DNA from 4 places in the Prauserella sediminis genome. Region 3 is predicted to be linked to each of the others. Evidence: riboswitches for the same ligand, from Rfam matches in the RefSeq annotation. Region 3 holds a riboswitch; each other region holds the start of a gene.

Region 1 (2,195 bases), on a different contig from region 3:
GCGATCAGCGGCACCAATGTCGACAGGTCGATCTCGTCGGTGACGTCGTACTGGGCATCCTCGTCGGCGGCGATCTCCACGAAGTCCTGCTCCCTGCCTTCGGTACGCAGGAACCGCCGCACCGCGTCGTCCGACGGGAACACCGTCGTCGTGGCGCCCAGCTCGGCGCCCATATTGGCGATCACGTGCCGGTCCATCGCCGACAGCTTCGCCAGACCCGGCCCGTGGTACTCGATGATCCGGTTCACCGCGCCCGACACCGTGTGCCTGCGCAGCATCTCCAGGATGACGTCCTTGGCCGACACCCACGGTGGGAGCTCGCCGGTCAGCCGCACACCCCAGATCTCCGGCATCCGCACGTACATCGGTTCGCCCGTGATCGCCGTGGCCACGTCCAGCCCGCCGACCCCGATCGCCAGCATCCCCAACGACCCGGCCGCCGGCGTGTGCGAATCGGAGCCGACCATGCTCGCACCCGGCACGCCGAACCGCTGCATGTGGGTCGGGTGCGACACGCCGTTGCCCGGTTTGGAGTACCAGAGGCCGTACCGGCGGCACGCCGAACGGAGGAACGCGTGGTCCTCGGCATTGCGCTCGTCGGCCTGCAGCAGGTTGTGGTCGACGTACTGGACACTGACGTCGGCGCGGGTCCGGTCCAGGTCCAGTGCCTCCAGCTCCTGCATGACCAGCGTTCCGGTGGCGTCCTGGGTCAGGGTCTGATCGATCCGGATCGCGATTTCCTCGCCCGGCGTCATCGTGCCGTCCACGAGGTGGTCGGCGATCAGCTTCTGTGCAACGTTGCGAGGCATACGTTCCGCTTCCTTCGGCCCGGGGAGTCTGCAGGGTGGAGGTTGCCGGTGCGGGGCGGATCGAAACGTCGACCACTGCGTCGTGCGCCGTGTGGGTGCCGACACACCCCGGGTGGCGCGCGGGTCTGTTAGGTTCACACCGCCGTGGTGCACGGGAATCCGGTGGAAAACCGGAGCGGCCCTCGCCACTGTGATTCGGGAAGTGCTGTGCCGTTCAGCATGCGAGCCACTGGAACGAACGTTCCGGGAAGGCTGGCACAGCGCGTACGACCCGTCAGCCAGGAGACCGGCCACGGCACTGTGTGACCCGATCGCACACCGATGACCCGATCCACGAGGACCTGGAGGGGCGGGCTGACGATGTCATTGCCGCTGCGCCGAAGGCGCCCTGTATCGCTGCGCCGAAGGCGCAACTCTGTATCACCGCGCCGAAGTCGCCCTGTATCACTGCGCCGAAGGCGTTCAACTGGCGCTCTGCGCCGTCGGCGCGCCACTTCCACTCTGCGCCGTGGGCGCAACTCCGTCGCGACCACTTCTCCGCACGCCACAGCTCGGCGTGCCACGGCCCTGTGCGCGGCAGTTCTGACTGCCGTGGCGACGGCCTGCGCACCGCCACCGCCGGATGCCGCATCGGCAGCGGGCGGTGCGACCAGCCGGACCAATTGCGGCATCGACGTGGCCACCGGCGATCCGCCGCAGCGCATCTACGCGGCCTACCAGCCCGCCATCGAACTGGCCCATGCTCTCGGGGTGAGCGACCGGCTCGCCGGAACCGCGTTCCTGGATGCGAAGGTGCTGCCGGAGTACGCGGACCGTCAGGCCGATGTGGACTACCTGCCCAGCCTCCCCAGCAGAGAGGCACTGCTGCAGGCGAACCCGGACTTCGTGCTGTCCGGCTTCAACGGATTCTTCGCCGAGCAGGGCGCCGATAGTTCGGTCGGCACGCGCGCCAGCCTTCGTGAGGTCGGCGTGCAGAGCTGGATCCTCTCACCGCTCTGCCCCAGCGAGGACGGCCTCACCGACCAGTCGATCGACCCGGCCACCGTGAAGGTCGAGAACATCTACCGGGACCTGCGCGATCTCGGCGCCCTGTTCGGCGTCGAGGACAACGCGGAGGCCGTGATCAGCGACATGCGCGAACGGATCGCCACGGTCGAGAAACAGGTCGCCGGCGTCGACCGGCCGTCGGTCGCCATCGTGTCGCCCAACGAGGACGGCACCTACGGCGTCGCGAGCGGTATCGACTTCGGTTCGCACATCATCGAACGGGCGGGCGGCACGAACGCCTTCGCCGACCTGTCGAAGAAACGCAACATCGATGTCGGCGCCGAGGAACTGGTCAAGCGTGACCCCGACGTCATCCTCACCGACGCGTGCTGTGACGCG
Region 2 (2,195 bases), on a different contig from region 3:
ATCCGCCGATGGCCATCACCGGACGTCCGGAGGCGAGCTGCAGACTTCCCTGCCCTTGTGCTCCCATGGCAGCCGCGGCCCAGTCTGTGTCGGTGTCCTGTAGCGCCGCGGTGAGCTCGGCGCTGACCGTTCCCGTGCCGGGGCCTCCCTGGCCGCCCTGGCGGCCCATCGGGTCGGTGCCGTCGCCGGAGGGGTCGGACATCGGCAGTGAGCCGGTGTGCGGAACCGACGCTGTCGTCTGCGCGTAGGCGCCGGTCGCCGACAGTCCCGCCAACGCGGTTACCACGGCGACCACGACGGCGGCCTTCCGGAATCGGTGCACCCCGACCGCGATCGCCGTCGCGGCGAGGACGCCGAGGGCCAGCACGATCCACCGCAACGCGGGCAGCCAGTCCAGGGTCCACTCGAGCAGTACAAACGCCCACGTCGTCCGGCCGCGAGTGCCGCTACGACACGCCCATCTTGGGTGATGCAGAAGTGTGGATCACAAGATGTAGTATTGCTTCCGCTGGTGGTCCACGGAGTCTGCAATAGCCTTCGTGGGGCAAGAGGGAACCTGGTGCGAATCCGGGACTGCCCCGCAGCGGTGAGTGGGAACGACAGCCGTCAGAAGCACTGGACACCACAGGGGTCCGGGAAGCGATGGCCGGTAGGTCGGCACACGGTGCCGGTGCCCGCGAGTCCGAAGACCTGCCATCGGCGCGCGCACACCCGTGCGCGCTGTCCCGGGCCTCGCGGGAGGGCTGACGCGGACGACGAACAACGGCAGCGATCCGTGCTCCGATTCGTCGCACGTTCAGCTGCTCGCGAGCGCCGTCCACGACCTCGCGAGGAGAGAGTGACGTGCCTCAACGTGCCACCGCCGTGTCCCCCACCGCACCGGAATCGCCGCCGGCCGTTCGACACCGGCCACGCCACGAGCCGCCGTCCGACGGCGCCACCGGATCGGACCCGGCTCTCGCTCCCCGTCTGACGATCACCGATGCGGCCGGCGAAACCCGCCCACTCGACTGGACGCGCGTGTGCACGCTGGTCGAACAGGCGAGCTCTGGCCTGTCCGATGTGGATGCTCCGGCCGTGCTGCAGGAGCTGCGGCGCGGTCTCTACGACGGGATGACCACGGCCGAGCTCGACCAAGCCCTCGTCATGGCCGCACGCACCTTCGTCGAGCGCGCCCCCGAGTACTCGCGCGTCAGCGCGCGCCTGCTGCTGGACACGCTGCGGCGCGAAGCGCTGTCGTTCGTCGCAGGCGAACCGGCCGCGGCGGATCAGGAACAGATCCGTGGCCGCTACCCCGCCTACTTCGCGGACTACGTGCGGCGCGGCGTCGAACTCGAGGCGCTCGATCCCGAGCTGGCCACGTTCGACCTGGAACGCCTCGGCGCCGCGCTCGACGCGGATCGGGACCTCGAGTTCGACTTCCTCGGACTACAGACGCTCTACGACCGCTACCTCCTGCACCACGACGGCACCCGGTTCGAACTGCCGCAGGCGTTCTTCATGCGCGTCGCGATGGGACTCGCGCTGCGCGAGGACGACCGGGAAGCGAGGGCGGTCGAGTTCTACCTGCTGCTGTCGTCGTTCGATTTCATGTGCTCGACGCCGACACTGTTCAACGCGGGCACCACCCGTCCGCAACTCTCGTCGTGCTTCCTGACGACCGTGAACGACGACCTGGACTCGATCTTCCAGGCGTACCGCAACAACGCGCTGCTCGCGAAGTATTCGGGCGGGCTCGGCAACGACTGGACCCCGGTACGCGGCCTGGGCGCTCACATCAAGGGCACCAACGGGACCTCACAGGGCCTGGTTCCGTTCCTGAAGATCGCGGGCGACACCGCGGTCGCGGTCAACCAGGGCGGTAAACGCAAGGGTGCGGCGTGCGCCTACCTGGAGACCTGGCACATCGACATCGACGAGTTCCTGGAACTGCGCAAGAACACCGGCGACGACCGGCGGCGCACGCACGACATGAACACCGCGAACTGGGTGCCGGACGAGTTCCTGCGCCGCGTCGAGGCCGACGCCGAGTGGACGCTGTTCTCCCCTGACGAAACGCCCGACCTGCACGAGGTCTACGGAATCGAGTTCGACGAACGCTACCGCGCCTACGAGGCCGCAGCCGATCGCGGCGAGGTGGCGGTGTTCCGCCGCGTGCGCGCAGTGGAACTGTGGCGCCGGATGCTGACGATGCT
Region 3 (2,195 bases):
ACGTGCAGCAGCGAGCACGATGTGCCCACCACGACCTCCCGTGCCGAACCGAGCAGCGTGGCCGCCGTGACCAGCGCCGTGTCGAGGTCGGTGCGCCACACGTTGCGCCCGTCGACCAGCCCGGCCACGAGCGTCTTGTCCGACAGGCCCGGCGCGGCGACGACCGTGTTCGCCGTGGACGTCTCCGACACGAGGTCGACCGCGACGCCCTCGACGGGTGTGGCGGCGAGGGCGCCGAGTGCCGGCCCCGGGTCGCCGTACGGCACGGCGGCCAACAGGGCCGGGCGCCGCGTCCGGGCGCCCAGGACGTCGTAGGCGTCCCGCAGGGCGTCACGGTCGGCGGCGGTGCGGTCGGCGGCGAACGCCGGTTCGTCGAGCTGCACCCAGTCGGCTCCAGCCGCCTGCAACTCGCCGAGCACCCAGGCGTACACCCCGAGCAGTTCGCCGAGGCGATCGAGGGGCCGGAAACCGGGCGGCGACCCCGGCTCCGGGGCGCACAGCAGCAGGAACGTCACGGGGCCGAGCAGCACCGGCCGGGTGTGCACGCCGAGCCGCAACGCCTCGAGATAGTCCCGCACCGGGGTTCGGTCGGCGAACGTGAGCGGGGTGTCCGGACCGATCTCCGGCACCAGGTGGTGGTAGGACGTGCCGAACCAGGACGCGGTGGCCAACGGTGACACCGAGTCGGTGCCCCGTGCCATGGCGAAGTACGTGTCCAACGGGCCGAGGCCGAGCGCACGGAACCGCTCGGGCACGGCACCGGCCATCACGGCCGTGTCGAGGACGTGGTCGTAGTACGAGAAGGTGCCGCCCGGCACCGAGTCGAGCCCCGCGGCGGACAGCTCCCGCCACGTGCGCGCCCGCAGTTCCCGGGCGACGGCACGGAGTTCGGACTCGTCCGCGCGGTGGGTCCAGTAACGTTCGAGCGCCCGCGGCAGCTCCCTGCCGGGGCCGATGCGGGGATATCCCAGGACGGTGGAACCGATGATGCCGGTCAATGCTCTCTCCTCGCGAGCTCGTCGACACGGGTGCCGACGGTCCCGCCGGAGGGGCGCACGCCGATCGGGGCACACACCCCGGCCCGTCCGCCCGGTCCACCCGCGAGACCTCGGACCCGCGCGCACCGGGTGGTGCGCGCGCCGGTGGCAGGTCTTCGGACTCGCGGGCACTCCCGGCCTGGGCCGGAGGTCCTACTGGCCGTCGCTTCCCGGACCCGGGGTCCAGTGCTGTTGACGGCGGTCGTTCCCGCTCACCGCTGCGGGGCAGTCCCGGATTCGCACCGGGTTCCCTCTTGCCTCACCCGGCAGGCCCGTGCGGGCCCGGCGCGGGTGAACCACCAGCACGGCCACCCTAGCCTCCCGCGGCCCGCCGTCGCGCCCGGCGACGACGCGGTGAAGACCGCTCGCCCACCCCGGGATCGGCGCCGGCCTGCATCGTTGCCGCGGGTGGAGACCTCGCTCACAGGCCGGCGCCGGCCGTCACCGGAACGCCGAGTGGCCCGTCAGGGTCTGCCCGATGACGAGCTGGTGCACCTCCGACGTGCCCTCGTAGGTCAGCACCGATTCGAGATTGTTGGCGTGCCGCAGGACCGGGTATTCGAGGCTGATGCCGTTGGCACCGAGCAGCGTCCGGCATTCCCGCGCGATCGCGATGGCCTCCCGCACGTTGTTCAGCTTGCCGGTGCTGACCTGCTCGGACGTGAGCGTGCCGGCATCCTTGAGCTTTCCGAGGTGCAGCGCCAGCAGCATTCCCTTGCCGAGCTCGAGGCTCATGTCGGCGAGTTTGAGCTGGGTGGCCTGGTAGGAGGCCAGGGGTTTGCCGAAGATGTCGCGTTCCTGCGCGTAGGCGATCGCGGTCTCGAGGCAGTCCCGGGCCGCGCCGAGTGCGCCGAACACGATGCCGTAGCGGGCCTCGTTCAGGCACGACAGTGGTCCGGACAGGCCGCGCGCCTCCGGCAGCATGGCGGACGCGGGCAGCCGGACGTCCTCCAGCACGAGCTCACTGGTCACCGAAGCCCGCAGCGACAGCTTCTTCGTGATCTCCGGAGCCGAGAATCCGGGTGTGTCCGTGGGCACGACGAAGCCCCGGATCTTGTCGTCGGTCTGCGCCCACACCACGGCCACGTCGGCCACGGAACCGTTGGTGATCCACATCTTCGTGCCGTTGAGCACCCAGTCTTCCCCGTCACGGCGCGC
Region 4 (2,195 bases), on a different contig from region 3:
CGGCCGTGGCCAGTGCCTTGTCGAGGTCGGTGCGCCAGACGTTGCGGCCGTCGACGAGGCCGGCGACCAGGGTCTTGTCCCGCAGGCCGGTCAGCGTCGGCAGCGTGTCGACAGTGGCGCGATCGGTGACGAGGTCGACCGCGAGACCGTCGACGGGGGAGGAGGCCAGCACGTCCAGTGCGTCGCCGAGGTCGCCGAAGTAGCCCGCGACGAGGAGTTTCGGCCGCTCGGACAGGCTGCCGAGCCGGCGGTAGGTTTCCCGCAGCGCGCCCAGCTCGGTCTGGGTGCGGTCGGCCGCGAACGCGGGTTCGTCGAGCTGTACCCATTCCGTCCCGGCACGCCGGAGCTCGGCGAGCAGTTCGGCGTAGACGTCGACGAGATCGTCGAGCCGGTCCAGTGGCCGGAACGCAGCGGGCGCTTCACCGTCCGGTTTGGACAGCAGGAGAAACGTCAGCGGGCCCACCAGTACGGGCCGCGTGGTGATGCCGAGTTCGGTGGCCTCGCGGAACTGTTCGACCGGTGTCCGGTCGGACAGCGAGAACGTCGTATCCGGTCCGATCTCCGGAACGAGGTAGTGATAGTTGGTGTCGAACCACTTCGTCATTTCCAGCGGCGGCGTCGATTCCACGCCGCGTGCCATGGCGAAATAGGTGTCCAGCGGGTTCAGGCCCAGCTCGCGGTAGCGGCGCGGGACCGCGCCGACCGTGACGGCGGTGTCCAGGACCTGGTCGTAGTAGGAAAACGTGTTGCCGGGTACCGAGTCGAGCCCGGCGTCGTGCAGCGCGTGCCAGGAGTCGGCGCGGAGTTTCCACGCGACGTCACGCAGATCGGCTTCGTCGGTCTCGGCCGACCAGTACTTCTCCAGGGCACGTTTGAGTTCCCGGTTGGGCCCGATACGGGGATATCCCAGGACGGTGGATCCGATGGTGCCGGTCAAGGCTCTCTCCTCGCGAGCTCGACGATACGGACGCCGAGGTCTTCGAGGAGGACACGCCGACCGGAGAGCAGCACACCTCGCCACCGAACCGGTCGTCCGTCAGGTCCTCCCGCGAGACCTCGGACCACGTGCGCCGCGGCGCACGTACCGGTGGCAGGTCTTCGGACTCGCGGGCGTTTCCGGCGCTGCACGCCGGGATTCCTACCGGCCGTCGCTTCCCGGATCGCATCCAGTGCTTCTGACGGCTGTCGTTCCCACTCACCGCTGCGGGGCAGTCCCGGATTCGCACCGGGTTCCCTCTTGCCTCGTCCGAACCCGACGCGACCGGGTCGTGATGGGGAACGGACGAACCACCAGCACCATCAGGCTAGTCGTGGTCAGCTCCATGACAAGCCCGCACGGCTCATCGGAGGGAACTTGCAAGGGCCCCGCGCGGGTCCGGCACGGCGCACGACGTCGGCTTTCCCGATCATCGGGCGGCGCCGGAGATGTCGATCACAACGACCCGTCGGTCCGGCGTGCACCGACGGACCCGGACCGGACACCGGGGCGACCGGCCCGGGTCGCGGGCGGGTGTCAGTCCCAGTCGAGGGTCGAGCCCGATTGGTACTCGATCACTCTGGTCTCGAAGAAGTTCTTCTCCTTCTGCAGGTCCATCGCCTCCGACAGCCACGGGAACGGGTTGTCGACCTCGGCGAACACCGGTCGCAGTCCCAGTTGGTCACACCGGCGGTTGGTGATGAAGTGCATGTACTGCGCGCACAGCTCGGCGTTGAGCCCCAGGATGCCGCGGGGCATGGTGTCGCGGCCGTAGGCGATCTCCAGCTCGCACGCCTCGGTCAGCATCTGCCGCACTTCCTCCTGGAACTCCGGGCTCCACAGGTGCGGGTTCTCGAGCTTGATCTGGTTGATGCAATCGATGCCGAAGTTCAGGTGGATCGACTCGTCACGCAGGATGTACTGGTACTGCTCGGCGATGCCGACCATCTTGTTGCGCCTTCCCAGCGACAGGATCTGCGCGAAACCGGTGTAGAACCACATGCCTTCGAAGATCACGTAGAAGGCGACGAGGTCACGCAGGAACGCCTGGTCGGCCTCGGGGGTACCGGTCGTGAAGTCGGGATTCTCGAGGTTCTGGGTGTAGTGCAGTGCCCACGAGTCCTTGTCGGCGATCGACGGGATCTCCCGGTAGGCGTTGAACAGCTCGCCCTCGTCGAGCCCGAGGCTCTCACAGATGTACTGGAACGTGTGCGTGTGC

Evidence for each region. Region 3 has a riboswitch for cobalamin ahead of metE (5-methyltetrahydropteroyltriglutamate--homocysteine S-methyltransferase). Riboswitches for the same ligand answer to the same signal wherever they lie in the genome.
Region 1: it holds a riboswitch for cobalamin, as region 3 does, so the genes downstream of both, FB384_RS14860 (ABC transporter substrate-binding protein) here and metE (5-methyltetrahydropteroyltriglutamate--homocysteine S-methyltransferase) in region 3, are expected to answer to the same signal.
Region 2: it holds a riboswitch for cobalamin, as region 3 does, so the genes downstream of both, FB384_RS20720 (ribonucleoside-diphosphate reductase subunit alpha) here and metE (5-methyltetrahydropteroyltriglutamate--homocysteine S-methyltransferase) in region 3, are expected to answer to the same signal.
Region 4: it holds a riboswitch for cobalamin, as region 3 does, so the genes downstream of both, metE (5-methyltetrahydropteroyltriglutamate--homocysteine S-methyltransferase) here and metE (5-methyltetrahydropteroyltriglutamate--homocysteine S-methyltransferase) in region 3, are expected to answer to the same signal.

What each region holds. Positions count from the first base shown of each region.
Region 1 is NZ_JACIBS010000001.1:3,275,891-3,278,085, forward strand. Features, by position in the region: gene FB384_RS14855 (aconitate hydratase) at 1-809, opposite strand, end outside; cobalamin riboswitch at 938-1,118, shown strand; gene FB384_RS14860 (ABC transporter substrate-binding protein) at 1,401-2,195, shown strand, end outside.
Region 2 is NZ_JACIBS010000003.1:48,127-50,321, forward strand. Features, by position in the region: gene FB384_RS20715 (mannosyltransferase YkcB-related protein) at 1-379, opposite strand, end outside; cobalamin riboswitch at 496-712, shown strand; gene FB384_RS20720 (ribonucleoside-diphosphate reductase subunit alpha) at 970-2,195, shown strand, end outside.
Region 3 is NZ_JACIBS010000006.1:39,904-42,098, forward strand. Features, by position in the region: gene metE (5-methyltetrahydropteroyltriglutamate--homocysteine S-methyltransferase) at 1-998, opposite strand, end outside; cobalamin riboswitch at 1,128-1,353, opposite strand; gene FB384_RS22720 (acyl-CoA dehydrogenase family protein) at 1,479-2,195, opposite strand, start outside.
Region 4 is NZ_JACIBS010000003.1:52,021-54,215, reverse strand. Features, by position in the region: gene metE (5-methyltetrahydropteroyltriglutamate--homocysteine S-methyltransferase) at 1-937, opposite strand, end outside; cobalamin riboswitch at 1,082-1,297, opposite strand; gene FB384_RS20725 (ribonucleotide-diphosphate reductase subunit beta) at 1,514-2,195, opposite strand, start outside.